4 regions of the Mycoplana sp. 10N416 genome follow, and region 1 is predicted to be linked to each of the others. Evidence: predicted binding sites of a transcription regulator. Region 1 holds the regulator's gene; each other region holds the start of a gene.

Region 1 (7,671 bases):
GCAATCGGCATGCCCGGCGCCAGGATCGATCCGTCTTCGGCATAGAACGCGGCGATGGCCTGCGGGTCCTTTGTCGCGACCGCCTTCAGCCAGGCCTCGTCATTCTTCAGAATCTGCTGCTTGTCGGCGTCCGAGTTCGCCACCGGCATATCGGCCGCCATCACGACGCCGATTGTCATCGGCACGAGAAAGGCAAATGCGCGGATCATGGCCTGCTCCTCGACGAGCGCGGCGGCCGGACGAAGCGGTCACCGCGGTCGTACTGTCCAGCGTGCGCGCAATTCTAACACAAAAGCGGACGCCGGGGCGGGCGTCCGCTTTTGCAACAGATCGAGTGCGTCAGGCGGCGGTGACTTCGCCAACCTCGAAGCGGTACGTCGTCGAACAGAATTCGCACGTTGCCGCGATATGGCCGTCGGTCGCCGTATGCTCGACCTCATCCGGCGACAGGCCCGACAGCACCGCCTTGAGCTTGTCGCGCGAACAGGAACAGCGGTCGAACACCGCCTGTGGCGGATAGACCCGCACGCCGCGCTCATGGAAAAGCCGGAACAACAGCCGCTCGGTTCCGACATTCGGATCCGTCAGCTCGTCGGCATCGATCGTCTCGACGAGCGATCGGGCTTCGGACCACTTGTCGTCCTCAGCGATGCTGTGGCCGACTTCCTCGCCGTCTCCGCCCGGCAGATCCGCCTGGCGCATGCGCTCAGGCGACTCCGGCAGAAACTGCGCAACCATGCCGCCCGCACGCCAGCGGTGACGGGCTTTGCCGTTCTCATCGCGGTCGAACAGTTCGGCCACGCCGAGGCGAACCCGCGTCGGAATCTGTTCCGACTGGCGGAAATAGACTCCGGCGATCTCCTCGAGCGTGTGGCCGTCGAGCGCGACGATGCCCTGGTACCGCTGCATGTGAGCGCCCTGATCGATGGTGAAGGCAAGGATACCCTTGCCGAGCAACTCGTGCGGGGCGACCTTGCCGGACTGTACCGCTTCCTCCAGCGCGTCGGCGTCGAACCGGGCATAGGCGCGCACGTTCTCGGGGCTGGAAAAGTCCGCGACGAGCAGATCGACCGGGCCGTCGCTCTTCGTCTGCAGGATCAACTTGCCCTCGAACTTCAGCGACGTGCCGAGCAAGACGGTCAGCACGATCGCCTCGGCCAGAAGGCGCGCGACGGGCTGCGGGTAGTCGTGTCGCTCGAGGATCGCGTCGAGCAACGGCCCAAGCTGGACCGCGCGGCCGCGCACGTCCAGGCCTTCCACCTGGAACGGCACGACGTGGTCGTCGCCGGCAAAATCGAGTTCGCCAAGTATCGGGGCTGGCTGGGCCATATTTCGCTCCTTCAACGCCATCGGCCGTCCGGCGGGATGCTGGCCACACCTGCCTGCGACGGCTGCGTTCTTCAGTGATTCTGCGCTATCGCCGTCGGAATGATCTCACATCCGGCGGATGCGACGCCAGCGGCGCCGCTGCAACATCGGGGTTCGCGCCATAGATCGTGGCGCGTCAAGCCGTTTTCAATAGGGCGTGAACGGCCGGTCAAATGGCGTTCAGGCACCAGGCAAGGATGGACTTCTGCGCATGCAGGCGGTTCTCCGCCTCGTCGAAGACGACCGACCGCGGTCCATCGATCACCTCATCGGTGACTTCCTCGCCGCGGTGCGCAGGCAGGCAGTGCATGAAGAGCGCGTCCTTGTCGGCCTTCTGCATCAGCGCCTCGTTCACCTGGAAGGGCTGGAAGATGTTGTGGCCACGGGCGCGGTGCTCCTGGTTCATGGAAACCCAGCAGTCGGTAACGACGCAGTCAACGCCGGCGACGGCCCGATCGGCGTCGTGGCAGAGCATGATCTCTCCGCCATTGTTGCGCGCCCAGTTGAGGATCTTGTCCTCCGGCTCGGAGCCAAGCGGCACGGCCATGTTCATGCGATAGCCGAAGCGGGCCGCACCCTCGACGAAGGAATGCAGCACGTTGTTGCCGTCCCCGGTCCAGGCGATCGTCCGTCCCTTCACCGGTCCGCGATGCTCCTCGAAGGTCATGATGTCGGCCATGATCTGGCAGGGATGCGTCAGGTCCGTCAGGGCGTTGATCACCGGCACGGTCGCATGCTCGGCCATCTCCAGCAGGCGCGCATGATCGGTCGTACGGATCATGATCGCGTCGACATAGCGCGACAACACCTTCGCCGTATCGCCGATCGTCTCGGCGCGGCCGAGCTGCATCTCGGTGCCCGACAGAAACAGCGTCTCGCCGCCGAGCTGGCGCATGCCGACGTCGAACGAGACCCGGGTGCGGGTGGAGGGCTTTTCGAAGATCATCGCCAGCATCTTGCCGGCAAGCGGCCTGTCGGCCGTGCCCTCCTTGGTCGCCGCCTTTCGCACCTTGGCGTCGTCGATGATCGTGCGAAGATTCTCGGCCGTCATGGCGGAGAGGTCGAGGAAGTGTCTGGCCATGCTGTCAGTCCTGCTGTTTGAGCCTCGGCAACGCCTCAGGCCTGCTTCTTCTCGGCGCTCAGTTTCTCCGCCGCCCGTTCGATCCGTGCCAGCCCCTCGCGCGCCTCTTCGGCCGTCGTGACCAGCGGCGGCAGCAGCCGCAGCACGTTGTCCCCGGCCGGGACGAGCAGCATGTGTTCCGCGCGAACCGCCTTGAGCAGGTCGGCCGAGGGAACCTTGGCCTTGATGCCGAGCATCAGGCCCTCGCCGCGGACATCCTCGATGATATCCGGAAAGCGGTCCGCCAGCGAGGCCAGGCCCTGACGCAGCACGAGCGCCACGTCGCGAACGTGTTCCAGGAACCCCTTTTCCAGCACGACGTCCAGGACCGCGTTGCCGACGGCCATGGCCAGCGGATTGCCGCCATAGGTCGAGCCATGCGTGCCCGCGACCATCCCGGCCGCAGCCTCCGCCGTCGCCAGGCAGGCACCGAGGGGAAAGCCGCCGCCGATGCCTTTCGCGACCGCCATGATGTCCGGCGCGACACCGGCCCATTCATGGGCAAACAGCCTGCCTGTCCGGCCGACGCCGGACTGCACCTCGTCAAGCACGAGCAGCAGCCCATATTCGTCGCAGAGCGCGCGCAGTTCCCGCAGAAACTCCTTCGACACGACGCGGATGCCGCCTTCGCCCTGTACCGGCTCGATCAGGATTGCCGCCGTCTCTTCCGTTATCGCGGCCTTTACGGCGGCGATGTCGCCGAAGGGCACCTGATAGAAGCCGGGCGCCTTGGGCCCGAAGCCTTCGAGATACTTCTCCTGGCCGCCGGCGGCGATCGTCGCCAGCGTCCGGCCATGGAAGGCCCCCTCGAAGGTGATGACGTGAAACTTGCCGGGATGGCCCTTGGCGAAATGATAGCGCCGCGCCGTCTTGATCGCGCACTCCAGCGCCTCTGCGCCGGAATTGGTGAAGAACACCTTGTCGGCGAACGTCGCGTCGATCAGCCGCTTGCCAAGCGTTTCCTGTCCCGGCACCTCGTAGAGGTTCGAAACGTGCCAGACCTTGTCGGCCTGGCTCTTGAGGCTGTCGACCAGATGTGGATGGGCATGGCCGAGCGAATTGACCGCAACGCCGGCGGCAAAGTCGAGATAGCGCGAGCCGTCTTCCGCGATCAGCCAGACGCCTTCGCCACGCTCGAAGCGCAGCGGCGCACGCAGATAGGTCTCGTAAAGCGGCGTGGCATCAGCCATGGCGCGTATCTCCTTCGCAGCGGATGCGGAAATCCATTCCCGTCTTGAGCTTTCCGTGTGGAAAAATGAAAAATGCCGCCCTGCGGCGGCCGCGGCACTATCAGCATTTCGGGGGTCGATGTCAATAAAAGTAGCTTCCATCCGTTCCGCCTCAATTGATCGCGTAGACGGACCCGAATTGCGCGCGGAAAGTGTCGCCGGGCAGTCACACCAAACTAGCAAGTTGGGGAAAACTGGAAAATCGATTCGGCCTGAATCGGGCGACTCTTGTCACAGAGTCCCCCTGTCAGTAGGTTAAAAGTCAATTGCTAGACTGCATGCGGCGGAACTAGTCACCCACAGTATCAAGGCGTTCCGTGCTCCGGAGCCATCCGGGGCATTGGCGACGGATTCCCGGTAGCGAACGCTGGAATGGAGGCGATAGGATGAACTGGACAGACGAGAGGGTCGAGAAGCTCAAGAAGCTCTGGTCCGAAGGACTGAGCGCCAGCCAGATCGCAGCACAACTCGGCGGCGTCAGCCGCAACGCGGTCATCGGCAAGGTGCACCGCCTCGCCCTTCCCGGTCGCGCTAAAGCCGGCGGCACGCCGACGGCGACACGGGCCAAGCGGCCGGCCGCCGCGCCGCGCCCCTCGAACTTCGCCCCGCGGGTCGTGACCCGCACCGTCGCCCGTCCGGCAGGCGCGACCGTCGTCAAGGAGGAAGTCGCGTTTGAGTACGACGACGCGCCGCTCGCGCGGATCAACACGAACGTCGTCTTGCCGATGTCGCGTCGGCTGGAACTGACGGAACTCACCGAGCGCACCTGCAAGTGGCCGAACGGCGACCCGCTGACGGACGATTTTCACTTCTGCGGCAACGAGTCCCCGGACAACTCGCCCTACTGCCTCTTCCATCAGCGCCTGGCTTACCAGCCGTCGGCCGAACGTCGGCGCATGCGGTAACCGGCGACACGCTGGAAAGAGACAGAATTGCAAACGGGCCCCGCGGGGCCCGTTTTTCGTTTCCGATTGTTTCCAGCCGATCAGGCCTCCAGCGAATAGCCGGCCCCGCGCACGGTGCGGATGACGTCCTGCATGTTGGAGAAGTTCAGCGCCTTGCGCAGACGGCCGACATGCACATCGACCGTGCGCTCGTCGACATAGATGTCATGTCCCCAGACGCCGTCGAGCAGCTGCGAGCGCGAAAAGACGCGCCCGGGAGAGGTCATGAAGAACTCGAGCAGGCGGAATTCCGTCGGACCGAGGCGCACCTCGCGCGTCCGGCGATGGACGCGGTGCGTCTCGCGGTCGAGTTCGATATCGCCGCACTTCAGCAGCGTCGAGACCACTTCCGGCCGGGCGCGCCGCAGCATCGCCTTCACCCGCGCCATCAACTCCGGCGTCGAGAAGGGCTTCACCACGTAGTCGTCGGCACCGGTGGCAAGACCCCGCACCCTTTCACTCTCCTCGCCGCGGGCCGTCAGCATGATGATCGGCAGGCGTTCGGTCTCGGAGCGCTGGCGCAGGCGGCGGCACAGCTCGATGCCGGAAACGCCGGGCAGCATCCAGTCGAGGATCAGGAGATCCGGTTGACGCTCCTGCAGGCGGATCTCCGCCTCGTCGCCGCGCAGGATCGTATCGACCTCGAAACCCTCCGCTTCGAGATTGTAGCGCAAGAGGACGCTCAGCGCCTCTTCGTCTTCGACCACGGTAATCTTGGGAACCATGCCTTGCGAACTCCGGCGTTCTAGAATTCAAACAATGCGACGCAGATCATTCCTTCTCCGCGCCGACTGAGGTGGTGTGATCGTCCTTCGGGCGCTCGCCTTCCGGTGGCGCACCCGTCGCCATGTAGAAGATCGTCTCGGCGATGTTGGTGGCATGGTCGCCGATGCGTTCGATGTTCTTGGCGCAGAACAGAAGATGGGTGCAGGGCGTGATGTTGCGCGGGTCTTCCATCATGTAGGTCAGAAGCTCCCGGAACAGCGAGGTGTAGACCGCGTCGATCTCGTCGTCGCGCTCGCGGATCTCCCTGGCCTTCTCGACGTTGCGCGACGCATACACGTCGAGCACTTCCTTCAACTGCATCAGTGCCAGTTCCGCGAGATGCTCCAGGCCGCGGGCAAGCTTGCGCGGCATGCCGGAACTCTGCACGGCGATGACGCGCTTGGCGTTGTTCTTGCCAAGGTCGCCGACGCGCTCGAGTTCCGCAGCGATGCGGATCGCGCCCATGATCTCGCGCAGGTCCGCCGCCATCGGCTGGCGCTTGGCTATCGTCAGGATCGCCTTCTCGTTGATCTGCCGCTCGGCAGTGTCCAGGATGACGTCTTCGGAGATGACCTTCTGCGCCAGCGCGGCATCGGTGTTGACCAGGGCGCGCACGCTGTCGCCCACCATCTGCTCGGCGGTGCCGCCCATCTCGGAGATGCGGCGCGCAAGGTACTTCAATTCTTCGTCGTAGACGGAAGCGATGTGGGGCGATGACATGGTGTTATCCTCAACTGGCGCCATGGCGCCGGGTATTCATTTGCGACGTTGCACCGGGTTCAGCCGAACCGGCCCATGATATAGTCCTGCGTGCGCTGGTCGTCGGGGTTGGTGAACATCTTGTCGGTGTCGTTCTCCTCGACCAGGTTGCCCAGATGGAACATGGCGGTGCGCTGCGAAACGCGCGCGGCCTGCTGCATCGAATGGGTGACGATGACGATCGTGAAGTTTTCGCGCAGCTCGTGGATCAGTTCCTCGACCTTGGCGGTGGCGATCGGATCGAGCGCCGAGCAGGGCTCGTCCATCAGGATCACCTCCGGACTGACGGCGACGGCGCGGGCGATGCAGAGGCGCTGCTGCTGGCCGCCGGAGAGGCCCGTGCCGCCTTCATGCAGGCGGTCCTTCACCTCGTTCCAGAGACCGGCCTTTTGCAGACTGTGCTCGACGACCTGGTCCAGATCCGCCTTGTTCTTGGCGAGACCGTGGATGCGGGGCCCGTAGGCGACGTTCTCATAGATCGACTTCGGAAACGGGTTCGGCTTCTGGAACACCATGCCGACACGGGCGCGAAGCTCGACCACATCGATCGCGGGGTCGTAAATGTCGTCCCCATCGAGCGTGATCGCACCGGTGACGCGGCAATTGTCGATCGTGTCGTTCATGCGGTTGAGCGTGCGCAGGAACGTCGACTTGCCGCAGCCGGACGGGCCGATCAGGGCCGTCACCGTATTCTCGCGGATGTTGAGGTTCACGTCGTAGAGGGCGCGTTTGTCGCCGTAGTAAACGGAGACATCCCTGCCGATCATCTTGTAAGGCACAGAGTTCATCTTCTTTTCCAGCGCTTCTTCAGCCACGGCTTCGGTCATGATGTTCATCTGCTTCTATCTCACTACCAGCGGCGCTCAAACCGGCGCCGCAACAGGATTGCGCCAAAGTTCATAATGATGAGGAAGACGAGCAGGACGATGATCGCCCCCGAAGTCCGCTCGACAAAGGCGCGCTCGGCCTCGTTCGCCCACATGTAGATCTGTACCGGCAGGGCCGTCGACGGATCGAGCGGCGTGGCGGGGACGTTGGCGACGAACGCGACCATACCGATCAGGAGCAGCGGCGCGGTCTCGCCGAGCGCGTGCGCCAGCCCGATGATCGTGCCGGTCAGGATGCCGGGCATGGCAAGCGGCAGGACGTGGTGGAAGATCGTCTGCATCTTCGAGGCGCCCAGCCCAAGGGCGGCCGCACGGATCGACGGCGGAACGGCCCGCAAAGCCGCGCGTGTGGCAATGATGATGGTCGGCAAGGTCATCAGCGTCAGCACCAGACCGCCGACGAGCGGCGCCGAGCGCGGCAGGCCGGCAAAGTTGATGAATACGGCAAGCCCGAGAAGGCCGTAGACGATCGAAGGCACGGCGGCGAGATTGTTGATGTTGACTTCGATCAGATCGGTCAGCCGGTTCTTCGGCGCGAACTCCTCCAGGTAGATGGAAGCGGCGACGCCGATCGGCAGAGACAGCACCAGCACGATGCC
Region 2 (7,671 bases), on a different contig from region 1:
GCTTGAACTTCGCCTTCATGTCGTCAGCCATCGAGGAGCGCACGACGATCGGGCCGTTCGGGATCAGCGGCGAGCGCCACAGCTCGACCAGGTCGTTCATGTCGAGAACGCCCTTCTCGACCATCTTGTGCAGGTTGCCGGAGGTGTAGCCGTCCTTGAATTCGCCGACGCCCGAGCCGAAGGTCGTGCCGGCATCGAAGTTGCCCTTCAGCACTTCGAGGACGAGGTTTTCATGGCCGCCGCCGAAGCCGGTCTCGCCGAAGAATTCCTTGACGGGCGCGCCGATCGATTCCGGAAGCGTAACGAGCGGGACGAGGTAGCCGGAGGTGGAATCCGGATCGGCAAAGCCGAGCTTCTTGCCCTTCAGGTCTTCGACCTTGGTGATACCGCTGTCCTTGCGGGCGACCATGATCGAATAGTAGCCGGTGGAGCCGTCGGTCTGGACCGTCGTCAGGATTGGCTCGACGGCCTTGGGGTCGGCGAGATAGATTTTGGCGAAGCCGGAGGCGCCGAGTTCGGCGTAGTCGAGCGTACCGCCGAGCAGGCCCTGGATCACACCGTCATAGTCGGCAGCCGGGAAGAAGGAGACCTTCTCGAAACCGAACTCGGCCTTCAGCTTGTCGCCGAGGCACTGGTAGTTGCGCAGGCGATCGGCTTCGTTTTCGCCGCCGATGATGCCAACGCGGAATTCCTTCAGTTCTTCAGCCTGGGCGTGGCCGACCAGCGCCAAAAGGGCGACGGCGCCGAAAAGAGCTTTCTTCAGCATGATTTCTCTCCTGTTTGACCGGCCACGCCGGCTTTGAGAATGGCTTTGACCCTTGACGTGGGCCACTCGATCCTGGCCGCGGTCAGATGCCGGCCAGTGCCAACGGTTTCACGCTGGCGGATTCCTTGATGTTGTCCTGCACGAGCGCGGCAGGCTGGCGCCGAATACTCGTCGATGTCATGGTCTCATCGATCTCCGCACCATCGGCCCCCGCGCCATAGATCGACCGCACCGCTTCGGCGTCGAGGTCCCGCGGCGCGCCGTCGAAGACGACCTTGCCGGCGGACATGCCGATAATGCGCTCGCAGTAGTTGCGGGCGGTGTCGAGCGTGTGGAGATTGGTGATGACGGTGATGCCCTCGTGCTCGTTGATGTCGCGCAGCGCGTCCATCACGACCTTGGCGTTGAGCGGATCGAGCGAGGCGATCGGTTCGTCGGCAAGGATCATCTTCGGCTGCTGCATCAGCGCACGCGCGATCGCCACACGTTGCTGCTGGCCGCCGGACAGCGTGCCCGCCATCTGCAGTGCCGTCTGCTCGATGCCGAGGCGCTCGAGGGCGGCGATCGCCATGATGCGCTCCTCGCGGGTGAACATGTTGAGGATGCTGAGCGCCGTCGAGCGATGGTTGAGACGGCCGAGCAGCACGTTGGTCAGCACATCGAGGCGCGGCACCAGGTTGAACTGCTGGAAGATCATCGCGCAGTCGCGCTGCCAGTTGCGCAGGGCAGCGCCTCGCAACGCGGAAACCTCGACATCGCCAAAGCGGATTGCCCCTTCGGTCGGCTCGACAAGCCGGTTGATCATGCGAAGCAAGGTGGACTTGCCCGCACCGGAGCGACCGATGACACCCACCATCTGGCCCTGCGGGATGTCGATGTTGACCGCGTTGACCGCGGCGTTCCCGCCAAACCGGCGCGTGACGTTCATCAGGCGAAACATGGCATCCCTTTCGAGGGTTCATTCATTGACGTTGTAGGGGGCTTTAAAGGTGCTCAATGAAGGCCGGATGTCAGTTTCATGTCTGTTCGGTAACAATCCACAAAGCCCGGTTTTCCCGGGCTTCGCGCTTGTTCAGGCCTCGTAGCGGTCGAGGAAGTTTTCCGCGTCGAGCGCGCGGAAGTCATCAAGTGCAGAACGCAACCGGGCATGATCCCAGTCCCACCAGGCAAGTCGTTCGAAGCGTTCGACAAGTTGCCTTGGAAAACGCTCGCGGATCAGTTTCGCCGGCACCCCGCCGACGATCGTGTAGGGTGCTACGTCCTTGGTGACGACGGCCCCGGAGCCGATGACGGCGCCGTTGCCGACGTTGACCCCCGGCAGGATCGTCGCACCGTGGCCGATCCAGACGTCATGTCCGATCGTCACGCGGTGCGCCCGCCGCCAGGCGAAGAAATCCGCTTCCTTGTCGGCATCCGGCCAGTAGTCGGCAGCGCGATAGGTGAAGTGGTGCAGCGTCGCGCGCCAGGTCGGGTGGTTCGTGGCGTTGATCCGCACCGACGAGGCGATGTTGGCGAACTTGCCGATCGTGGCGCACCAGACCGAGCAGTCCTCCATGATGTAGGAATAGTCGCCGAGCTCGGTCTCGCTGATGCGGGACCGCTCGGCGATTTCGGTGTAGCGGCCGAGCGTGCAGTCGGTCACTTTTGCGGTCGGGTCGATCAGCGGCGTTTCGGAAAGCTTTGTCACGCGGCGGCCTTTCTGGGCGAGAAAGCGGAAACGTCTATGATCCGGTCGGCCACCTCCGTGCGCACGTCGTCATCGTGGAAGATGCCGAGAAGCGCCACCCCTGCCCGCTTCTTCTCCTCGATCATCCCGACGACGATCTCGCGGTTCCTTGCATCGAGCGAGGCGGTCGGTTCGTCGAGCAGAAGGATGCGGTGCTCGGTGATGAAGCCGCGAGCGATGTTGACGCGCTGCTGCTCACCGCCGGAGAATGTGGCGGGCGGCAGTTGCCAGAGTTCGCGCGGCAGGTTCAGCCGCGACAGCATTTCCTCCGCCCTTTCGCGCGCGACCGCAGGATTCTCGCCGCCCGCGACAAGCGGCTCGGCAACGACATCGACCGCAGCGACGCGCGGCACGACGCGCAGGAACTGGCTGACATAGCCGAGTGTCACGCGGCGGACGGCAAGAACGGTGCGCGGGTCGGCGCTTGCAAGGTCAATCACCCTGCCTTCATGCTCGACGAGGATCTGCCCGCCGTCGACGCCATAGTTGCCGTAGACCATCTTCAGGAGCGAGCTCTTGCCGATGCCGGACGGTCCGCCGAGGACGACGCATTCGCCAGCCTTGACGGAAAAATTGACGTCCGAGACGACCGGCAGGCGGATGCCGTCTCGAAGGTGCATGATGAAGCTCTTTGCGACTTCGGATACGACGAGTGGGGTCGCCATGGTGATGTCCTTTTGCTGGACCGGGCACAGCCGGGCGTGAAGCCGGCACGCGGCGGTCGGATCAAACCTGCAGGATGGAGGAGACGAGAAGCTGGGTGTAAGCCTCGCGCGGGTCGTCGAGGACACGGTCGGTCAGACCCTGTTCGATCACGTGACCGTCCTTCATCACCATCATCCGGTGCGACAGGAGGCGTGCGACGGCGAGATCGTGGGTGACGATGATCGCCGAAAGCCCGAGGTCGTGCACGAGACCGCGGACCAGGTCGAGCAGACGTGCCTGCACCGAAACGTCGAGACCACCGGTCGGCTCGTCCATGAAGACGAGGCGGGGCGACGTGACGAGGTTGCGGGCGATCTGCAAGCGCTGGCGCATGCCGCCGGAGAAGGCGCGCGGCTGGTCATCGATGCGATCGGTGCCGATCTCGACGCGCCGCAGCCAGTCGCCGGCGGTGTCGCGGATGTTGCCGTAGTGGCGCTCCCCGACTGCCATCAACCGCTCGCCGACATTGGCGCCGGCGGAGACCGTCATGCGCAGGCCGTCGGCCGGGTTCTGGTGCACGAAGCCCCAGTCGGTGCGCATCAGGTAGCGGCGTTCGGCCTCTCCCATGTGGGCGAGGTCGCGCATCTGTCCATCGCGCATCCGATATTCGATCATGCCGGAGGTCGCCGGCAGGCGGGTGGCGAGGCAATTGAGCAGCGTCGTCTTGCCCGAGCCGGATTCGCCGACGATCGCCAGGACCTCGCCCGGCCAGAGCTCGAAGGAGACGTTGCGGCAGCCGATGCGCGCGCCATAGAATTTCGAGATGTCGCGGACTTTGAGAAGGGGTTCATCGCTCATCGTGCAGCTTCCTTGTCGTAGGCGAGCATGGTGCCGCAATGGCCGTGTTCGCGGCGGTCTTCGCAGTGATCGGTGTCGGAGCAGACGAACATCCGTCCGCCCTTGTCATCGAGCACGACTTCGTCGAGGTAGACATTTTCCGCGCCGCAGAGCGCGCAGGGACGATCGAACTTCTGGATTTCGAACGGATGGTCCTCGAAATCGAGGCTGACGACGTCGGTGTAGGGCGGCACGGCATAGATGCGCTTCTCGCGCCCTGCGCCGAAGAGCTGGAGCGCCTCCGACATGTGCATCTTCGGATTGTCGAACTTCGGCGTCGGCGACGGGTCCATGACGTAGCGCCCCTCCACCTTCACCGGATAGGCGTAGGTCGTGGCGATATGGCCGTTCCTGGCAATGTCCTCGTAGAGCTTTACATGCATCAGGCCGTATTCTTCGAGCGCATGCATCTTGCGCGTCTCGGTCTCGCGCGGCTCGAGGAAGCGTAGGGGTTCGGGGATCGGCACCTGGTAGACCAGCGTCTGGCCGGCCGTCAGCTTCTCCTCGGGAATGCGGTGGCGCGTCTGGATGATCGTCGCCTCGCGCGTCTTGGTCGTGACCGCCACGTTGGCGACCTTCTGGAAGAAGGCGCGGATGGAGACGGCGTTCGTCGTGTCGTCCGCCCCCTGGTCGATGACCTTCAGCACATCCTCGGGCCCGAGGATCGCCGCCGTCACCTGCACGCCGCCAGTGCCCCAGCCATAGGGCATCGGCATTTCGCGGGAGGCGAAGGGCACCTGATAGCCGGGAATGGCGATCGCCTTCAGGATGGCGCGGCGGATCATTCGCTTCGTCTGTTCGTCGAGGTAGGCGAAATTGTAGGTCGCCAGTTCTGCCGTCGTCATTCTGCGGCCTCCGCAAGGTCGTTGCCCAAGTTTTGCGCGGCTTCGTATTCGCGCCGCATGCGGCGCACGAGGTCGAGTTCGGCCTGGAAATCCACGTAATGCGGGAGTTTCAGGTGCTCGACGAAGCCGGTCGCCTGCACGTTGTCCGAGTGCGAAATGACGAATTCCTCGTCCTGCGCAGGCGCGACGATGTCCTCGCCGAATTCCTCCGCACGCAAGGCCCGGTCGACCAGCGACATGGCCATCGCCTTGCGCTCGCTCTGGCCGAAGACGAGACCGTAGCCGCGGGTGAACTGCGGCGGGTTTTTCGCAGAGCCCTTGAACTGGGCGATCATCTGGCATTCGGTGACCTGGATACGGCCGAGCGAGACGCAGAAGCCGAGCTCCGGCATGTCCAGTTCCACCTCGACCTCGCCGATGCGCACTTCGCCTACGAAGGGGTGGGTGCGGGCATAGCCACGCTGGGTGGAGTAACCGAGCGCCAGCAAAAAGCCCTCGTCGCCACGGGCGAGCGCCTGCAGGCGCAGGTCCCGCGCCATCGGAAACTCCAGCGGCTCGCGCGTCAGGTCGCCTGCGACATGGCCGTCCGGCAGGCTGCCGTCATCCTCGACGAGACCTTCACCGGCGAGAATGTCGGAGACGCGCATGATCGGCTCGCCGGCTTCGTCGCGCTCCAGTGGTGCCTCCACCGCTTCGTCGGTCAAAAGCGACGGGTCCAGCAGGCGGTGCGTATAGTCGAAGGTCGGCCCGAGCAACTGGCCGCCCGGCAGGTCCTTGTAGGTTGCAGATACGCGGCGCTCGACAACCATTTCCGCAGTCTCGACCGGCAACGAGTAGCCGAACCGCGGCAACGTGGTGCGATAGGCGCGCAGGATGAAGATCGCCTCGATCATGTCGCCACGGGCTTGCCGGATGGCGAGTGCCGCAAGAGTACGGTCGTAAAGCGAAGCTTCCGCCATCACGCGATCGACGCCGAGGCCGAGTTGCGCGACGATCTGCTCGATGGTGATGGACGGCAGGTTGCGGTCGCCGCGACGGCGATCGGCAAGCAGGCGATGGGCGTTGGCAATGGCGGCCTCGCCACCCTTGACGGCAACATACATGGCTCAGGCCTCTCCGTTTCGAATGATTGTGGTGCGCGGCAGGCAGACGACGGCGTCGCCGGCCACGAGGATCAGGTCCACGCCGCGGGGGAAGAGTGCGCGATTGGCCTGCGCCAGCGACAGGAAGGCTTCCGGAAGCCCCTTCGGCGCAATCCGCACCTCGTTCCGGATTCCCGGCCCGGTCAGGACCAGCGGCCTGCCGCCCTCGAAGCTGTCGATCTCGATCACGATCGTCGTCGAGCGGTCCGGATATTCCTGCGTCCCTTGCGAGAACACGCCTAAGCCCGGCACCACGCCCCCCTTCTCGATGAAGGCGAAGCTGGCATCCTGCTTCTCGCTCGTCACCGTCGCGCCGGTATGGAACGACAGCCAACCGGGCAGCTTCGACTTGGCGAGTTGCGGCGTCAGCCAGACGGACGTGTCGTGATCGCAGAGCGTCAGCGCCACCGCGCCGGCGGCTGCTTCAAGCGGCTGGGGCGGCCTTGCGCCTGCCGGAATTCGGCCGATCGTGCCTGGGCGGGCCATGCAGTCCATGACGACCCGAAAGACTGCCTGCGCGGCAAACACCGGCTCGGGGAACCCACCGGAAAAGATCTGGGTGTCGGTCATCAGTCGTCTCCGCGAACCATGGTGAAGAAGTCGACGCGGGTGGCGGCGGTCTGGCGAGCCTTCTTCGCGTCGTCGGCCTCGATGCGGGCGGAAACCTCGTCGAGCAGACGCCGGACAGCCGCATCGTGCTCGGAGCCCTGGAGAAGGGCATCGAACACGGCGGCCAATCGCGCCTTTTCTCCATCGGCTCCAAGGGTCTGGCCGTGCCCGACCACACCGCTCTCGAGACGCACGCTGGCGCGTGTCGCCGTCACCTCGCCGAGATTGAACGGCGCGCCGCCACCGCCGATCCGGCCGCGCACCATGACGAGCCCGGTCTCGGGGCCGCGGACCGGAGCAACCGCGGGCTTGGCTTCCAGCGCCCCCCAGGCCTTCTCGAGTTCGGCGCGCGTCGCCTTGGCGAGGAGGCCCATCGCCCGCTTGCGCGCATCCGGCTCCGGGCCGGGCGACGGCTGGTTTCGCAGTGCTGCCATTTTCATCTCCACTCGCTCAGTCGTCTATTGATCTAGACAACTAGACATCTTATGCTCTGGTCATAATCAAGCAAGGTGACAGGCTTGTGACGGGATGAGAAAAACGATCGAGCGCAGATCCGGCGTGGCTCTCTGGCGGCAGATTGCCGACCGGATGCGGCTTGCGATCAACAATGGGGACTATGACGACACCGGCATGATGCCGTCGGAAGCGACGCTGGCAGAGACGTTCGGCGTTAATCGCCACACGGTGCGCAGCGCGCTGGCTTCGCTTGCCGATGAGGGCATGGTGCGTGCCGTGCAAGGGATCGGAACGCTGATCGAGCGGCGTGACCGCCTGACGTTCCCGATCTCGCGCCGGACGCGTTTTTCACAGGGTCTCGGCGGCCAGGCGAAAGAGTTGGAGGGGCGGCTGGTTCAGCAGACGACCGAACCGCCCTCGCCGGTCGTCGCCAAGGCGTTGAACCTGGCGGCTGGAGCCGGCTGCATCCGCCTCGAAACGGTGGGAATTGCCGACGGAAAGCCGATCTCCGCTGCGACCAGTTACTTCCCCGCCGATCGGTTTTCGACGATCGGCGACGTGTACGAGCGCACAGGCTCGATAACC
Region 3 (7,671 bases), on a different contig from region 1:
GCAGAGACACGTCTTTTCTCGCGATCCTGGTCCCGTGATCCCGATCAGTCCTGCACCACGTCCCATTCGTCGCTCGGGTTGAACGTCCGGATCTTCGCTGCGATCTCCGCCGTGTTTCCGCCGAGATCGGCCTCGTAGATAATGCCGTTCTTGTTGACGAGGAAGGTCTTGACGCCGGTGAGGCCGTAGACGACCGGCCAGGCGATGGCAGCATGGCCGGCGATCATGTTGCCGTTGATGATATAGCTGTACTTCCCGCCGGCGATGTTGTCGCCCTGGCCCGTCAGGATGCGGTAGCGGTAGCCGTGGTAACCCTGTCCGGCCTTGGCCCTTTGAAGGGCGTCGCCGTCCGCGAGCGCCGGCCCGGCCGGACTCTCCTGCCCGCCGAATTCTTCGGCCGGCCAGTAGAGGCCGTCCTGCTTGCCGGGGCTGCTGACCACCTTCTGCGCATATTCGAGCACGCCGTCGCCGTCCCGATCCTGGGAAGCGTAGTCCTCCTGCGCATCGACGTAGGCTTTCAGCGTGTCGATCGTCGATAGCTCGTTCTCGCCGATGTGCCGGTCGGCGATCTCCTCGAGCCCGGCATGCGTGTCGAAGGCCCATTTGCCCTTGTCGTCCTTTGCGAGCGGGAAGGGCAGCGGCCATTGGATCTTGCCGATGTCCAGCACCTTGTCGCCATCCTTGTCCTCGACATCCACCTTCTCCTTCACACCGGCCTGGATGTCGGCAAACGTGTCCATCGCCCCGGGGCTGGCCTTGGCCTTGGCCGGGTCAAGTCCAAATAGTCTCGCCACCGCGTCGAAGTCGCTGTTGTTCACCGCCGTCTTGAAGGCCTCGACCGCCTGCTCGGGCGTGTCGAATTCGGGCGGCGCCTCTGCTGCAACATAGTCATCCAGCGAGGGCGTCTGCTGCGCCGCCGCCGGAACTCCGGCAAGCTGGAGCGCACCCAGAGCGATCGCGCCTGCAAGCGAAACTGCGATCCTATTACGCGCAATTCTCAACATTGCTCTCTCCTGATCGCCTGTTGTTCAACGACGGCCGCCACCGCGCCCGCCGCCGCCACCGCGCGGCCGTGGACCGCCACCGCCACCGCGACGCCCGCCGCCGCTCGCGCTCGGCCTGCTGCGGCCGCCACCACTCATCGATTGCCGGCCACGGTTGGAGGCAGCCTGTGTGTTGCGCTTGCTGCTGACATTGCCCATCGCTGACGGGCGATTGCCAGAGCGCTTCTGCACCTGGCCGCCTGGCTTCGGCTTGTTGACCTTGCGGTTGGCATTCGCCGGTCTGGCGCCTGCGGCCTTGCCGGCGCTGGCTCCGCCCTGGCGGTTGACGCCCGCACCGCCGCCCTCCCGACGCGCGCCGGCCGCCTGACCGGCCCTGTTACCAGCGGCGTTCCCGGCCCGTTCGCGCGCGCGCTGCGCATCGACCTTGCTTCTGCGGACGTCGTCGACCGATACCTTGCCGGCCCGATTCGCGAGCGTATCACCGCCGTTACGCCGTACGTCCTTGGCACGGTTGGCGATGTTGTTGTCGCGGTTTCCCTTGAACTCGTTCTTGAACTCGGTCCGGTCGAAATTGGCGAACTGATTCTTGTCGAACTTGATCTTCGAACGGTCGATGTTCGCCCAGTCGACGTCGTTCATCTTGAACTTGTCGCGGTCGATGTTGATGTCGTTGAAGCACTTGTCGCAATCGATGTCGACGTCGCCACCCCAATTGCCGCCCCAGACGCCCCAGTCGTCCCAGTCAACCGCCGCCGCCCAGATCGCGGCACCAGTGATCGCCGCTGCGAAATAGGGCGCCGTGGGATAGTAGTAGTTCGGGTAGGGATCGTTGTAGTAGCTGATCGGAGCCGCCGCGTAGCCGGGCTCGTAGAGCATTTGCGGCTCGTACTGCGGGACGTAGATCACTTCCGGATTGGCGGCCTGGATTATCACATTGTCGCCCTGCGCCTCGACCTTGATCTTGTCATCCGACTTGATCATGCCCTCGACCACGGCCTTGTCGCGCAAGGTCTGGATCGCCATCAGCACGTCCTTTTGCTGGTAGGCGAGCGCGCTGCCGAGCGACTGCGTCCACTCGAGATCGTCGCTCATCATCTTGACGATCTCGGGGTAGTTCAGCAGCGAGATCACGCTGTCGTCCCAGTCCTTGTCCGGCTCCAGGTCCTTGTTCGACTTCTTCTTCTCCAGGAAGCGCTCGGCCTCGACGATCTGCAGCGGAAACAGCGAAGCGGAGGAGACCAGAGCGACCAACTCGTCCGGATAGAGCGCGATGCGCGCCACCAGCACCTCCAGTTCGTCCTCGGTCAAGAGGTCGGGCTGTTCAGCCTGTGCTCCGCCGGAACTGGCAGGGGCGGAAGCCTGCTGTTGCTGCTGCTGAGCCAAAGCTGATTCCGACCAGGAAACGCTCGCTGTCGCCAGCAGAAGGCTGATGGCGACGCTCGAGCGCAGGCAGCTTGAAAACCTTTCGAAATCCATGACCTTGAAACCTCCCATCCGGCACACACCGGTCATTCAGCTTCAGTCTCGAGGACGCTCAACCTGGCCAGCGCTTCAAAGCTCGCCATCACGCTCACGTTGCTGGGAACGCAAGACGCCCCGGCATCACGGCATGGTTAAACCCACGCACGATTGTGTTCCAAAGCAACGAGGAAAGGTAGTGGCCATGCCGTAGCTACATGTAGCCACGCCCGTATGCACGGCAGGCGGCGGAGACCTGCTGCCCCCGACTGCGCAGTGCAACACCTCAACGAGGCTGCCGATTTTGGCGGGAATACCGGTGTTTTTCACCTTCAGGACGCGGCCGCGCAATCGAGGCGCACAGCCCGGCGGTCATTGACCGCCGAGCAACCCGACAACCCAGAAGGTCAGAGCCGAGACCAAGGCCGCGGCCGGCAGCGTCACGAACCAGGCAACCACGATGTTCGTCGCGAGTCCCCACCGCACCGCCGAGACGCGGCGAGCCGCGCCGACGCCGATGATGGCGCCGGTGATCGTATGGGTGGTGGAGACCGGAATTCCGAGCCAGGTCGCACCGAACAGCGTGATCGCGCCGCCGGTTTCCGCGCAGAAGCCCTGCATGGGATTCAGCCGGGTGATCTTCGACCCCATCGTGTGCACGATGCGCCAACCGCCGAACAGCGTGCCCAGAGCAATCGCGGCCTGACAGGTGATGACCACCCAGAAGGGGACGTAGAATTCGGAGCCGAGATGGCCCTGCGAGAAGAGCAGGACGGCAATGATGCCCATCGTCTTCTGGGCATCGTTGCCCCCATGGCCCAGTGAATAGAGAGATGCGGAGATGAACTGCATCCCTCGAAACGCCTTGTCGACGGCGAACGGCGTCTGCTTCACGAAAATCCAGGAGACGAGCAATACCAGCATCAGCGCGAGGAAGAAGCCGATGGCCGGCGACATGAAGATGGCGCCGACCGTCTTCGCCACGCCCCAGAACACTATGGCATCACCACCGCTTCGCGCCAGGCCAGCGCCCACCAGCCCGCCGATCAACGCGTGCGAAGAACTGGAAGGAATGCCGAACAGCCAGGTGACGACGTTCCAGACGATCGCCCCCATCAGGGCGGAGAAGATCACCAAGGGCGTGACGATGGCCGGATCGATGATGCCTCGGCCGATCGTTTCGGCCACATGCAAGCCGAAGAAAAGGAAGGCAATGAAGTTGAAAAAGGCCGCCCACATCACCGCATATTGCGGCCTGAGCACCCGCGTCGAAACGATGGTGGCGATCGAGTTGGCCGCATCGTGCAGCCCGTTCAGGAAATCGAACAGCAGGGCGATGCCGATGAGCGCCACCAGCAGTGGAAGGGCGAGGGTGGCCTCCATCAGACGTTCTCGATCACGATGCCGCTGATCTCGTTCGCCACGTCCTCGAAGCGGTCGACGACCTTCTCGAGCTGACCGTAAAGCTCGCTGCCGATCATGTAGGCCATCGGGTTGGAGGCGCCGTGGCGACGGAACAGGTCCTTCAGCCCCGCCTCATGCAATTCGTCCGCCCGCCCCTCGATGCGCATCACCTCCTCGGCGATCGCATTGAGGCGGGTGATGTTGGCCCCGATCTTGTTCAGCAGCGGGACGGCCTCGGCGACGAGGCGGGCGGCCCGAACGATGATCGTCCCCATTTCCTGCATGCCTGGGTCGAAGCTCGACTGCTCGAACAAGCGGATCGTCTTGACCGTCTTGTGCATCATGTCGATCGCGTCGTCGAGCGACTGGATCAGGTCCTTGATGTCACCGCGGTCGAACGGGGTGATGAAGCTCTTGCGGACCGCATGGAGCACCTCGGCGGTGATGTGGTCCGCCTTGTCTTCCAGTTCGACGATGCGGTTGCAATACTGCTCGATGTCCGGCCCACCGGCCAGCACCTTCTCCAGCGCTTCCGCCCCGCCGACGACGGTGAGCGCATGCGCGTCGAACAGGTCGAAGAACCGGTCTTCCCGGGGCATCAGGGCACGAAACCAACTCAGCACGATCGTTTTTCCATATATGACAGAATTGCGACAGCACATAGAACAGAGAAACCGGCGTGGAAAGACGCAAGGACCGGAAATGCCGCGCCGGTTGGCGTTCGCAATGCGGTCCTTCCCCAGTTTTTTAAGCGAACTAGCGTATCAGAGGCTGATCAGCGCGATGCCGGCGACTGCCAGGGCGGCTCCGGACCAGGCAGAAGCGGTGGGCGCGTTCCCCGTCCGCACCCAAACCATGGGCAGGATCAGCAGCGGCGTCAGCGATGATAGCGTCGCGACGATACCCACATTGCCGCGGGCGAGTGCCGCCATCAGCAGCGACATTCCGACTCCGGTGCCGAAGAAGGCCGCCGCGAAGGCTATCAGGCGGGTTCGCGTCGTGAAGTGACCGGTGCTCTTCACCGCGGCAATGGGCAGCGAGGACAGAACAAGATAGAACAGGGCAGCTACGCCCGAGCGGATCGCCATGGCTGTAAAGGGCTCCACGCCCGAAGCCATCGCCGGCCGCGCCGCCAACGTGCCGATCGCTTGGCCAATTGCCGTGATCAGGCCGAGCGCAATGCCCAGCCCGGCGAAGCGCCCGATCTTGGAAGGGGTTGCCGGGCTATTGCCCTCCTTTGGTCCGCAGATCGCCAAGGCTACGCCTGCGACCACAAGCCCGATGCCGATGCCCTGCTGGCCAGTTATCGTTTCGCCGAGCCCCAGATAGCCGAACAGCACGGCGAAGGGTGCGGTCAACGAATAGAGCAGCGAAGTCATCCGCGCGCCAGCAATGTAGATTGCCGCGAAATAGGCACTACTGGCGATGATGATGCCGAACAGGCCGGAAAGTGCGAGTGTACCTGCCTGCCACGGTTCGATTGCACGCCAGCCGCCAGTAACAAGCGATGCGGCACCCGTTATGGCAAAGCCGGCGAACATCTGCCAACGGGTAAGCACGATCAGCGGCACGCGGCCCTTCAATTCACCAATCAGAATGGCGCTCAAGGCAACGCAGGCGGCGGAGGAAATGGCGAGGAGTTCGGATATGTACATGGGGATCGTCTGTGGACTGCTGCTCCGCCTATGGCACAGAGCCAAACGATGCGACAATCACTAAAACTCGTGTCAACAATTCGTTCACAGCTCTCCGCGTTGTAGAAAAGCGCAGCGCGGCAACGGCAGACGTCTCCGCAACAATCAGCTCGGAAGCCCTAACGCTTGCTCCAAAGCCTCCCAGGACTCGTCCATGGCGAAGGCCGGCGACAGGAAGGGGATGCCGACGTGACCAAAGCGGATCGACAACTGCCTTTCGGCGATTTCCTCGTCAACGCCGGCAATCTGGTGAAGATATAGAAGTGAGACCAAGCCGGTCCGATCGGCTCCGGAACGACAATGGATGAGGATGGGCTTCGGCGCGTCACGCAGAAGCGCCACGAGTTCCTTCGTCTTCGCCAGCGTGAGCAATCTAGACGAGGACATCCCGAAATCGAAATGCCTGACGCCGAGCCGCTCGGCGGTTGCCACCTCGCTTTCGTACCACGGCCTACTACTCGGGCCGCGAAGGTTCACGATCGTTCGGATTCCGTACTGCTTCACATAGCGCTCGATCTGCGCGGCCGAAGGCTGGGCGGCGCGATAGAGTTCACCCGGAATGACTTCGTGGAAATTGCCGGCGAGCTGCAGGCCAATCAGAAAGGCACTGACCACAAAAGCAATGAGTGCCGTCAGTGTTCCCGCCCAGGCAAGGTATCTGCGCGCCAAACTCCACCTCCCGCAATCTCCGCCGGCCGGACGGCCCGGGAAAGGACCGCACTGTCGCTTGCCGAGCTGACAGATTACTGAACGCGCGCGCTAGAGACAACCTCGCCCAGGAGCGAGTGAGCGAGTCCCGCCAGGGCCTCGACACCACCGGTCACTCCGCTCCGCTTGCTAAAGTTGTCCGTCCAGGGTGCCAACCGCCCGATAGAGTTCCGGCCGGCGGTCGCGGAACAGGCCCCAGCCCCAGCGCTGGCGCTCGATGGCGTCAAGATCGAAGGTGGCGGTCAGCACAGTCTCGCTCTGCCGGTCGGCCTCGGCGATCTTCGCGCCGGTCTGGTCGGCGATGAACGACGAGCCGTAGAAGGTCATCGAGGTGTTGTTGCGCCCTTCCTCGGTGCCGATCCGGTTCGAGGCGACGACGGGCACCATGTTGGCGCCGGCATGGCCCTGCATCACGCGCTGCCAGTGCGCGGCGCTGTCGAGCGTCGGGTCCTGCGGCTCAGTGCCGATCGCGGTCGGATAGAGCAGGATTTCGGCGCCCATCAGCGCCATGCTGCGCGCCGCTTCCGGGAACCACTGGTCCCAGCAGATGCCGCAGCCGATCGTGCCGAAGCGGGTCTTCCAGACCTTGAGGCCGGTGTCGCCAGGCGAGAAATAGAACTTTTCCGTGTATCCGGGGCCGTCCGGGATATGGCTCTTGCGGTAGTTGCCGAGAACGCTACCGTCCGCGTCGATGATCGCCACCGAATTGAAATGCGCCGGGCCGGCCTTCTCGAAGTAGCTGACGGGCAGCACGACGCCGAGTTCCTCGGCAAGCCTTGCGAAATGCGCCACCAGCGGATTGCCCTCCAGCGGCCGTGCGAGCACATTGAAGCCGGAGAACTGGTCCTGGCAGAAATACGGGGTCTCGAACAGTTCCTGGATCAGGATGATGTTCGCCCCGCGTCCCGCCGCCTCGCGCACCAGCCGGTCGGCGGTGGCAATGTTCTGGTCGGTATCCCAGCTGCAGGCCATCTGCGTGGCTGCCAGCGTCACTTGCCGCATGGTGATGCTCCCTTGTTCGCTTGCGACGCAAGTCCTTCTGTTCGACCGGCCCCTCATCCGCCTGCCGGCACCTTCTCCCCGTCTGCGGGGAGAGGTTTGGGCGAGGGGCTAAAGCGTCACCGTTCTTGTTTCACGCCTGATAGGTGATCCGACCGTCGCACATTGTCGTGACCGGCCGCACCGAGGCGAGGTCTTCGAAAGCCGTGCGCGAGACATCGCCGGACAGGACGACGACGTCGGCGAGGTAGCCCTTCTTGAGCACGCCCTTGCGATCCTCCATGAACTCGACCCAGGCGCTGGTCTTCGTGTAAGCCGCGAGCGTCTCCTGCAACGTCAGCCGCTGGTCGGCTATGTCTGCCTTCCAGGTCTTGCGCGTCATCGCGTCATGGATGCAGCTCATC
Region 4 (7,671 bases), on a different contig from region 1:
ACCATCCAGGAAAAGCCGAAATCGCTCCAGAGCCAGTCGCGCAACTCCCGGCGGATGAAATCGTCGCTGAACGAGCCGTCGGCCAGTTCATCGAAGCCTCGATCCCAGACGGACATTCCGCTCTGGTAAAGCACAACCTGTTCGATCTGCTGGCGGAACTCGTTCTTGACCAGCGTCTTTTCGGAGGTCGCAACAAAATCGTTCGCCTGCCGGATCGAGTAGTCAAGCACCATGAAATTGGCGGACGCGAACAGAGCGACGATCACGATCGCCGCAAGACCAATCATGATCTTGACGCTGCTCCGGCGCGCGACCGGACCCTCAGCCCCAGCATTCGCCATGTCTTTCCCCACCGACATGCTGGCGGTCTGCATTGCCGCCTTTTGCGTTTTGTCGCGGCACTTTGGCGCAAAAAGCGGGAATATTCCCTTAAGCAGCCTGGTTTCCGAACGGTTAAAATCTGAAGCTGCAGAACGGCCCTTGAAGCGTCACATGGTCGAGCCGCGAGCGCGTCAACCTGCAGGGGCGTAGCGCACAAAGGCGAACTCGTCGCCATCGGGTGACCAGTTCGGCACATTCATCGTCCCCTGCCCGCCGAGCAATTCGAACAGCACTCGGTCGTTTCGGCCGTCGGCATCCATCAACCGGAGGCGGACGCGCTGGTCACGGGGATGGTCAAGCACGTCGGCATCGTAGGAAAGCACGAGCAGGTGTCGCCCGTCCGGCGACGGATGCGGGAACCAGTCTGCCCATTGGCTGTCGGTGATGCGCGCGACCTCGCGATTTTCCGGCCGAACACACCAGATCTGCATGCGCCCGCTCCGGCTCGAATTGAAGTAGATGCGACCATCGGCCGACCAGTCCGGTCCGTCGTTGCGCCCCTCGCCGAACGTCAGCCGCTCCTCCTCGCCGCCTTCGACCGGGATCGTATAGATGTCAAAGAGATCCTCGCGGATACCGCAATAACAAATCCGTTTCCCATCCGGCGACCAGCCGTGCCAGTAGGACGGCAGCTTTGGCGTCACAAGGCGTGGCGTGCCACCCTCGGCGGGCAAAATGTAGATGGCCGACTTGCCGAATTCCGTCTTGTCGCAGATGGCCAGCCAACGCCCGTCCGGCGACAGGCCGTGATCGTTGTTGCAGCGGGTCGCAAATCCGGTGTCGAGCGGCAAAGGCGAGCCGCCGTCAAGCGGCAGCCGGTAGAGCCGGCCGTCGCCATTGATGATGAGAGACCGGCCGTCACGAGAAAAGTTCGGCGCTTCTACCAGTTGGTCGGTCTCCCAGGCGACGCGCGTCAGTCCCGTCCTGATGTTGTGTATCTCGACCGAGCTGCGCATCATCGCTCATCCCTGTCTCATCGGTCGCGGAACCGGTTGGTGATCGGATAGCGCCGGTCGCGGCCAAAATTCTTCTTGGTGATCTTCACGCCAGGTGCCGACTGCCGGCGCTTGTATTCGGCAATGTAGAGCAGGTGCTCGATACGATGGACGGTCGCTTCGTCATGGCCACGCGCGACGATCTCTTCGGTGCCCATCTCGTTTTCCACCAGGCACTCCAGGATGTCGTCGAGCACCGGATAGGGCGGCAGCGAATCCTGGTCGGTCTGGTTTGGCCGCAATTCGGCGGACGGTGCCTTGTCGATGATGTTGCGCGGGATCACTTCGCCGGAAGGGCCGAGTGCCCCGGGCGGCACCGAAGTGTTGCGCCAACGCGACAAGGCATAGACCTGCATCTTGTAGAGGTCCTTGATCGGATTGAACCCCCCGTTCATGTCGCCATAGAGGGTCGCATAGCCGACGGACATCTCGGACTTGTTGCCGGTCGTCACCACCATCGAGCCGAACTTGTTCGAGATCGCCATCAGGATGGTCCCGCGTGCGCGGCTCTGCAGGTTCTCCTCGGTAATGCCGGACTCGGTGCCTTCGAACATGTCGGACAGCGCGTCCATGAAGCCGACGACCGGCGCTTCGATCGGGACGATGTCATACCGGCAGCCCAGTGCCCTTGCGCAGGCCGCCGCATCGCTCAGCGACTCCTGCGAGGTGTAGCGATAGGGCAGCATCACGCAGCGCACCCGCTCCTCGCCCAGCGCATCGACGGCGAGCGCGGCACAGATCGCTGAATCGATGCCGCCGGAAAGTCCGAGCACCACGTTCTTGAAGCCATTCTTGTTGACGTAGTCGCGGAACCCCAGCATGCAGGCGCGGTAGTCCGCCTCCTCCTGCTCGGGCAGTTTGGCCATCGGCCCGCCGTCACAGCGCCAGGTGCCGTTCTCCTTCTTCCACGTGACGAGCGCGACCGATTCCTCGAACTGGCTCATCTGGAAGGCGAGCGACTTGTCGACATTCAGGCCAAAGCTCGCACCGTCGAACACGAGTTCGTCCTGTCCGCCGAGCTGGTTGGCAAAGACCATCGGCAACCCGGTTTCGATCACCTGTCGCAGCGCCACCTGGTGGCGCACGTCGACCTTACCGCGATAGTAGGGCGAACCGTTCGGCACCAGCAGGATTTCCGCTCCGCTTTCTGCCAGCGTCTCGCATACGCCCATGTCGTTCCAGATCTCCTCGCAGATCGGAATGCCGAGCCGGACGCCGCGGAAATTGACCGGACCGGGCATGGCGCCTTCGACAAACACGCGCTTCTCGTCGAACTCGCCGTAGTTCGGCAGGTCGAGCTTGTCGCGAAAGACGAGAATGCGTCCGCCATCGAGGACGGCGACGGAATTGTGCCGGCCGGTCGCACCCTGGCGGGGGAAGCCGACGACGACGCCCGGACCACCATCGGCGGTGTCGGCGGCGAGCGCATCGACGGCCGCATGGCATGCCTTGAGAAACGCCGGCTTCAGAACGAGGTCCTCCGGCGGATAGCCGGAAATGAACAGCTCCGTCAGTAGCAGCAGATCCGCTCCCTGACGGGCGGCGTCGGCACGCGCCTCGCGCGCTTTCGCCAGGTTTCCGGCGACGTCCCCGACCGTTGGATTAAGTTGGGCGACCGCAATGCGGAGCGTCGTCCTGTTGTTGTTCTCGTTCATCTCTGCCCTCGATCCGCACTCGCCCGGGCGTCATAACGACGGGCGGTCTCAAGACGCTGTTTAAAGGATGATCGCTGGTTTGAAAATGAAGGGTTTTCGTTTCCGCAAAGGCGCGTCAGGCGACGCGGCCGGATCGTGCGATCTGACGGCCAGCGAGCACCCGCCGGCGGCGGCGTGACTATTCATCCCCTGTTCAAGGTGACAGCGATATGACAGAGAGACGACACTTTTATGAAGCCTGGAGTAACGCGTGACCCTTGTAAGTTCTGCCGTCACGGCAACCGCCGTCGAGAAGCGGTTTACCGTCGACACAGGTCATCCCGCCCGCGTCGCAAAGACGATGGCGGTGCTGGGTTCCGTTGGCCTGACGGTGCTGCTCGCCGTCGCCACCGTCGCCGCCGTCGAACTGATCACGCGCAACTCGACCAATGCCACGATCACCTTCCTGACGACCTATGCGCAGCCCGGCTGGACCACCTGCGGCCTGTTCCTTCTTGCCTTTCTCGGTTTTGACGCGCTGATCGGCCGCCAGCACAAGGCGGTGCTGGTGTTGGCGCCGATCGCTATCCTTCTCGCCTTCATCTCCGAGCAGAAGCAGATCTTCCTGACTGATCCGCTCTACCCCACCGACCTGCTGTTCGGCCGCCAGATCATGGAACTGATGCCGGCGCTGGTTCGCGATCGGCCGTGGACGGCTGTCGCCGTCGGAATCGGCTCGCTGTCGGCCATCGCCGTACTCTTCTCGGTCTGGATTTTTGCCTGGAAGCGGTTTCGGCCGCTGACCCTGAAGGAGCGCGCCCTGCGGCTGGCGATCGCCGTTCCGCTGCTGGCAGGCTTCTCCTCGATCATGGACTACAACCAGTTTTCCTGGGTCCGCGATCGTCTGCACGTCTTCCCGATCATGTGGGACCAGGCGGAGAACTATCGCCACAACGGCTTCATGCTCGCCTTTGCGATCAACCTGCCGATGGCGAACGTCAAGGCTCCGGCCGGCTACTCGGGCGACGCGATCGACCATATTCAGCAGGAACCGCTTCCCGCAGGGACCAACCACCGCAGCAAGCCCGACGTGATCGTGGTCATGAGCGAGTCGCTATGGGATCCGACGCGCCTGCCGAGCCTGAAACTCTCCCCTGACCCGATGCCCGTCATTCGCGAGAACACGACCGGCGCGGTCTTCTCTCCGGAGTTCGGTGGACTGACGGCGAACGTGGAGTTCGAGGCGTTGACCGGCTTCTCCAACGCCTTCCTGCCAACCGGCAGCATTCCCTACCAGCAGTATGTCCGCAATCCGATTCCGTCACTGGCGACATTCTTCCGCGGCGAGGGCTACACCGCGCGTGCAATTCACCCCTTCGCCGGCTGGTTCTGGAACCGCACCTCTGTCTACAAGTCCTTTGGCTTCGAGACCTTCCGCACCGAAGAGACGATGCCTGTCATGACGAAACGGGGGATTTTCGCCTCCGATGAGGCGCTGACGAACGAGATCATCCGCCAGGCCGATGCACAGCAGGATCCATTCTTCTTCTTCGCCGTAACCTTGCAGGGTCACGGCCCCTATGAGCCGAACCGGTATGCGAAGAACACGATCAAGGTCGAAGGCAACCTGCAGTTTGCCGACCGACAGGCACTTTCCACCTATGCGCAGGGCGTGAAGGAGGCGGATGACAGCCTGAAGACGCTGATGGACTGGGCGAGCAACCGTGACCGCGAGACGATCATCGTCGTCTTCGGCGACCACCTGCCACCGCTGAACACCGTCTATACGGCGACCGGCTACATGAACAATGTAACCGCCTCCCGCCGCGGCTCGGTCGAGCAGATGAAGCAGGAGCACGAAACCCCGCTCATCGTCTGGTCCAACAAGACCGGCGTGAAGGAAGACATCGGCACCATCAGCCCGGCGCTGCTGCCCTACCACATCCTGACGGAGGCGGGCTTCGAGCACCCCTACTACACCGGCTTTCTCGGTCGTGTTCAGAAACAGTATGACGTCATCGACCGCTACCAGCTGATCGGCGACGACGGCAATGCGACGCCTGACTGGTCGCGCAAGAAGAACATCGATCCGCTCATTCGCGACTACCGGTTCCTGCAGCACGACATCCTGTTCGGCAAGCGCCGCGGTCTCGAGCGTTTCTTTCCCTCGCATGCGGGCGTTGTCGGCGCGGCATCCTGACGACCGGACATCGACGAAAAAGAACCCTCGTTTTCCAGGGACAACGAGGGTTCTTTGGTATTTGGGCCATTTTCCTTTCAGTAGGCGCAGTCGCCGAAGTCGAAAGGCATGTCGGCTGCGGGTCGGGACCGTACGACTATTCGAGTTCGGCTGACCGGGTCCAAAGGTTGATGTGGGCCTCGCGCGCGTAACCGTCGATTTCCGCCAGTTCCTCGGCAGTGAAATCAGCACGTTCCAGCGACTTGACGCAATCGACGATCTGGGCGGCACGGCTCGCGCCGATCAACGCCGAGGTGACACGGTCGCCGCGCAGAACCCAGGCGATCGCCATTTGCGCCAGCGTCTGGCCGCGGCGTTCGGCGATCTCGTTGAGCTTGCGGACGTTGTCGATGATCTCCGGGCGGATGAAATCCTTCTTGAGGAAATGGTTCTGTGCCGCCCGGCTGTCGCCCGGGATACCGCCGAGATATTTCGTCGTCAGCATGCCCTGCGCGAGCGGCGAGAAGACGATGGAACCGATGCCGAGTTCGTCGAGTGTGTCGAGCAGGCCGTCTCGCTCGACCCAGCGATTGAGCATCGAATAGCTCGGCTGGTGGATGAGGCAGGGCGTTCCGAGATCCTTGAGGATCGCCGCCGCCTCGCGCGTGCGCTGTGAGTTGTAGGAGGAAATGCCGACATAGAGCGCGCGGCCCGAGCGGACGATATGGTCGAGCGCGGCACAGGTCTCCTCCAGCGGCGTCTCGGGGTCGAAGCGGTGCGAGTAGAAGATGTCGACATAGTCGAGACCCATGCGCTTCAGGCTCTGGTCGCAGGAGGCGATCAGATACTTGCGGCTGCCCCATTCGCCATAGGGACCGGGCCACATGTCATAACCGGCCTTGGAGGAAATGATCAGTTCGTCGCGCAGGCCGGCAAAATCGGTGCGGAGGATTTCGCCGAAAGCGGTTTCGGCCGAACCGGGTGGCGGGCCGTAATTGTTGGCGAGGTCGAAATGGGTGATGCCGAGGTCGAAGGCCGTCCGGTACATCTCGACCTTCCGCTCGTGTGGCGTATCACCACCAAAATTGTGCCACAGGCCGAGCGAGACGGCCGGCAGCTTGAGGCCGGAGCGTCCGACGCGGTTGTACTTCATGGTGTGGTATCGATTTTCCGCGGGCTGCCAGGCCATCGTTCACTCCCTCTGTTTATTTCTTCGGCAATGGATACCCCCGCCCGGGGGCCTCTCACAAGGGGCAACTGAAACGCATCGGCTCTCCTGGCCGCGACCTCCGCGCCGGCACGCGATACCTGGACACTGGCTGCGTCTTGGGTGAGGCCGCCTTCTTCTTTCGTTCTCGCATATCCTCTCGCAGCAGCGCGCGTGCCTCCGCGCTGCCGAAGCCGGCAGGCTGGGTGCACGTGGTGCTGAGTTCTATGAAACCAGGATTGGAGGGGCCGGCGCCACCGTGCAGCCCCTCCGAACGATCGGTCAGGCGCCGGTCCCGAGCCCGCTGCCCCAAGGGCCGTGATGGCTGTCGGCGCCATCGACGCGGTCGAAACCATGCGCCCCGAAGAAGTCACGCTGGGCCTGGATGATGTTGGCCGTGCCGCGGCCGCGGCGATAGCTGTCGAAATAACCGAGCGCAGATGCGAGAGCCGGCACGGGTAGACCGCCAAGGACTGCCGTCGAGACGACGCGACGCAGCGCAGCGTCGGTTTCCTCGAGCATGGCGGCAAAGGCCGGCGTGACGATCAGGTTCACCGCATCCGGGTTCTTGGTGAACGCGGTGGTGATCTCGTCGAGGAACTGCGAACGGATGATGCAACCGGCCCGCCAGATCTTGGCGATCGTCGGCATCGGCAGGTTCCACTTGAACTCCTTCGACGCGGCCGCCATCACCGCGAAACCCTGCGCATAAGCGCCGATCTTGGCGGCCAGCAATGCGAGCTCAAGATCCTTGATGAACGCCGCCCTGTCGGAAACCGACAGCGGCGCCACGGCAGGAAGGCCAAGAACCTTCTGCGCCGCCTCGCGTTCGGCCTTCATCGAAGAGATACCGCGCGCAGCCACGGCCGCCTCGATCGCGGTTGCGGGAACGCCCAGGTTCTGTGCCTCGATCACGGACCACTTGCCGGTGCGCTTCTGGCCGGCCTGGTCGAGGATGACATCGACGATGGGCTTGCCGCTGATGGGATCGGCAGCCTCCAGAACCTTCGCGGTGATCTCGATCAGGTAGGAGTTCAGGCGCCCCTTGTTCCAGTCGGCGAAGACTTCGCCGATCTCGGCGGCGCTCAACTTCAACCCGTCGCGCAGGATGCCGTAGATTTCCGCGATCATCTGCATATCGGCGTATTCGATCCCGTTATGGATCGTCTTGACGAAATGGCCCGCACCGTTCTCGCCGAGCCAGGCGACACACGGCTCGCCATTGTATTGCGCGGCAATCGACGTCAGCACCTTCTCGACGCGCTTCCAGGATTC

Evidence for each region. The regulator PhoB, encoded in region 1, activates phosphate uptake and scavenging genes when phosphate is short. The targets are predictions, from matches to a motif close to TGTCATNNANCTGTCAT.
Region 2: phnC (phosphonate ABC transporter ATP-binding protein) is a predicted target of PhoB. The motif match lies at 1,763-1,779, and genes of this name have one in related genera.
Region 3: AC1DDS_RS08490 (DUF47 domain-containing protein) is a predicted target of PhoB. The motif match lies at 4,506-4,522, and genes of this name have one in related genera.
Region 4: AC1DDS_RS00260 (LTA synthase family protein) is a predicted target of PhoB. The motif match lies at 3,230-3,246, and genes of this name have one in related genera.

Annotation. Positions count from the first base shown of each region.
Region 1 covers NZ_JBFTIM010000004.1:439,148-446,818, reverse strand. The annotation lists gene AC1DDS_RS11415 (YybH family protein) at 1-209, opposite strand, end outside; gene AC1DDS_RS11410 (Hsp33 family molecular chaperone) at 340-1,329, opposite strand; gene argF (ornithine carbamoyltransferase) at 1,538-2,449, opposite strand; gene AC1DDS_RS11400 (acetylornithine transaminase) at 2,485-3,678, opposite strand; gene AC1DDS_RS11395 (GcrA family cell cycle regulator) at 4,104-4,622, shown strand; gene phoB (phosphate regulon transcriptional regulator PhoB) at 4,703-5,386, opposite strand; gene phoU (phosphate signaling complex protein PhoU) at 5,433-6,146, opposite strand; gene pstB (phosphate ABC transporter ATP-binding protein PstB) at 6,206-7,021, opposite strand; gene pstA (phosphate ABC transporter permease PstA) at 7,036-7,671, opposite strand, start outside.
Region 2 covers NZ_JBFTIM010000009.1:6,270-13,940, forward strand. The annotation lists gene phnD (phosphonate ABC transporter substrate-binding protein) at 1-766, opposite strand, end outside; gene phnC (phosphonate ABC transporter ATP-binding protein) at 849-1,706, opposite strand; gene AC1DDS_RS18225 (DapH/DapD/GlmU-related protein) at 1,839-2,453, opposite strand; gene phnL (phosphonate C-P lyase system protein PhnL) at 2,450-3,157, opposite strand; gene phnK (phosphonate C-P lyase system protein PhnK) at 3,219-3,995, opposite strand; gene AC1DDS_RS18240 (alpha-D-ribose 1-methylphosphonate 5-phosphate C-P-lyase PhnJ) at 3,992-4,879, opposite strand; gene AC1DDS_RS18245 (carbon-phosphorus lyase complex subunit) at 4,876-5,982, opposite strand; gene phnH (phosphonate C-P lyase system protein PhnH) at 5,986-6,594, opposite strand; gene phnG (phosphonate C-P lyase system protein PhnG) at 6,591-7,064, opposite strand; gene phnF (phosphonate metabolism transcriptional regulator PhnF) at 7,159-7,671, shown strand, end outside.
Region 3 covers NZ_JBFTIM010000003.1:296,046-303,716, forward strand. The annotation lists gene AC1DDS_RS08475 (DUF2950 domain-containing protein) at 45-1,004, opposite strand; gene AC1DDS_RS08480 (DUF3300 domain-containing protein) at 1,029-2,480, opposite strand; gene AC1DDS_RS08485 (inorganic phosphate transporter) at 2,835-3,845, opposite strand; gene AC1DDS_RS08490 (DUF47 domain-containing protein) at 3,845-4,489, opposite strand; gene AC1DDS_RS08495 (DMT family transporter) at 4,631-5,521, opposite strand; gene AC1DDS_RS08500 (dual specificity protein phosphatase family protein) at 5,666-6,229, opposite strand; gene aguB (N-carbamoylputrescine amidase) at 6,398-7,270, opposite strand; gene AC1DDS_RS08510 (amidohydrolase) at 7,401-7,671, opposite strand, start outside.
Region 4 covers NZ_JBFTIM010000001.1:51,634-59,304, forward strand. The annotation lists gene AC1DDS_RS00245 (diguanylate cyclase domain-containing protein) at 1-341, opposite strand, end outside; gene AC1DDS_RS00250 (TolB family protein) at 513-1,337, opposite strand; gene AC1DDS_RS00255 (NAD+ synthase) at 1,355-3,031, opposite strand; gene AC1DDS_RS00260 (LTA synthase family protein) at 3,282-5,210, shown strand; gene mgrA (L-glyceraldehyde 3-phosphate reductase) at 5,347-6,378, opposite strand; gene gndA (NADP-dependent phosphogluconate dehydrogenase) at 6,679-7,671, opposite strand, start outside.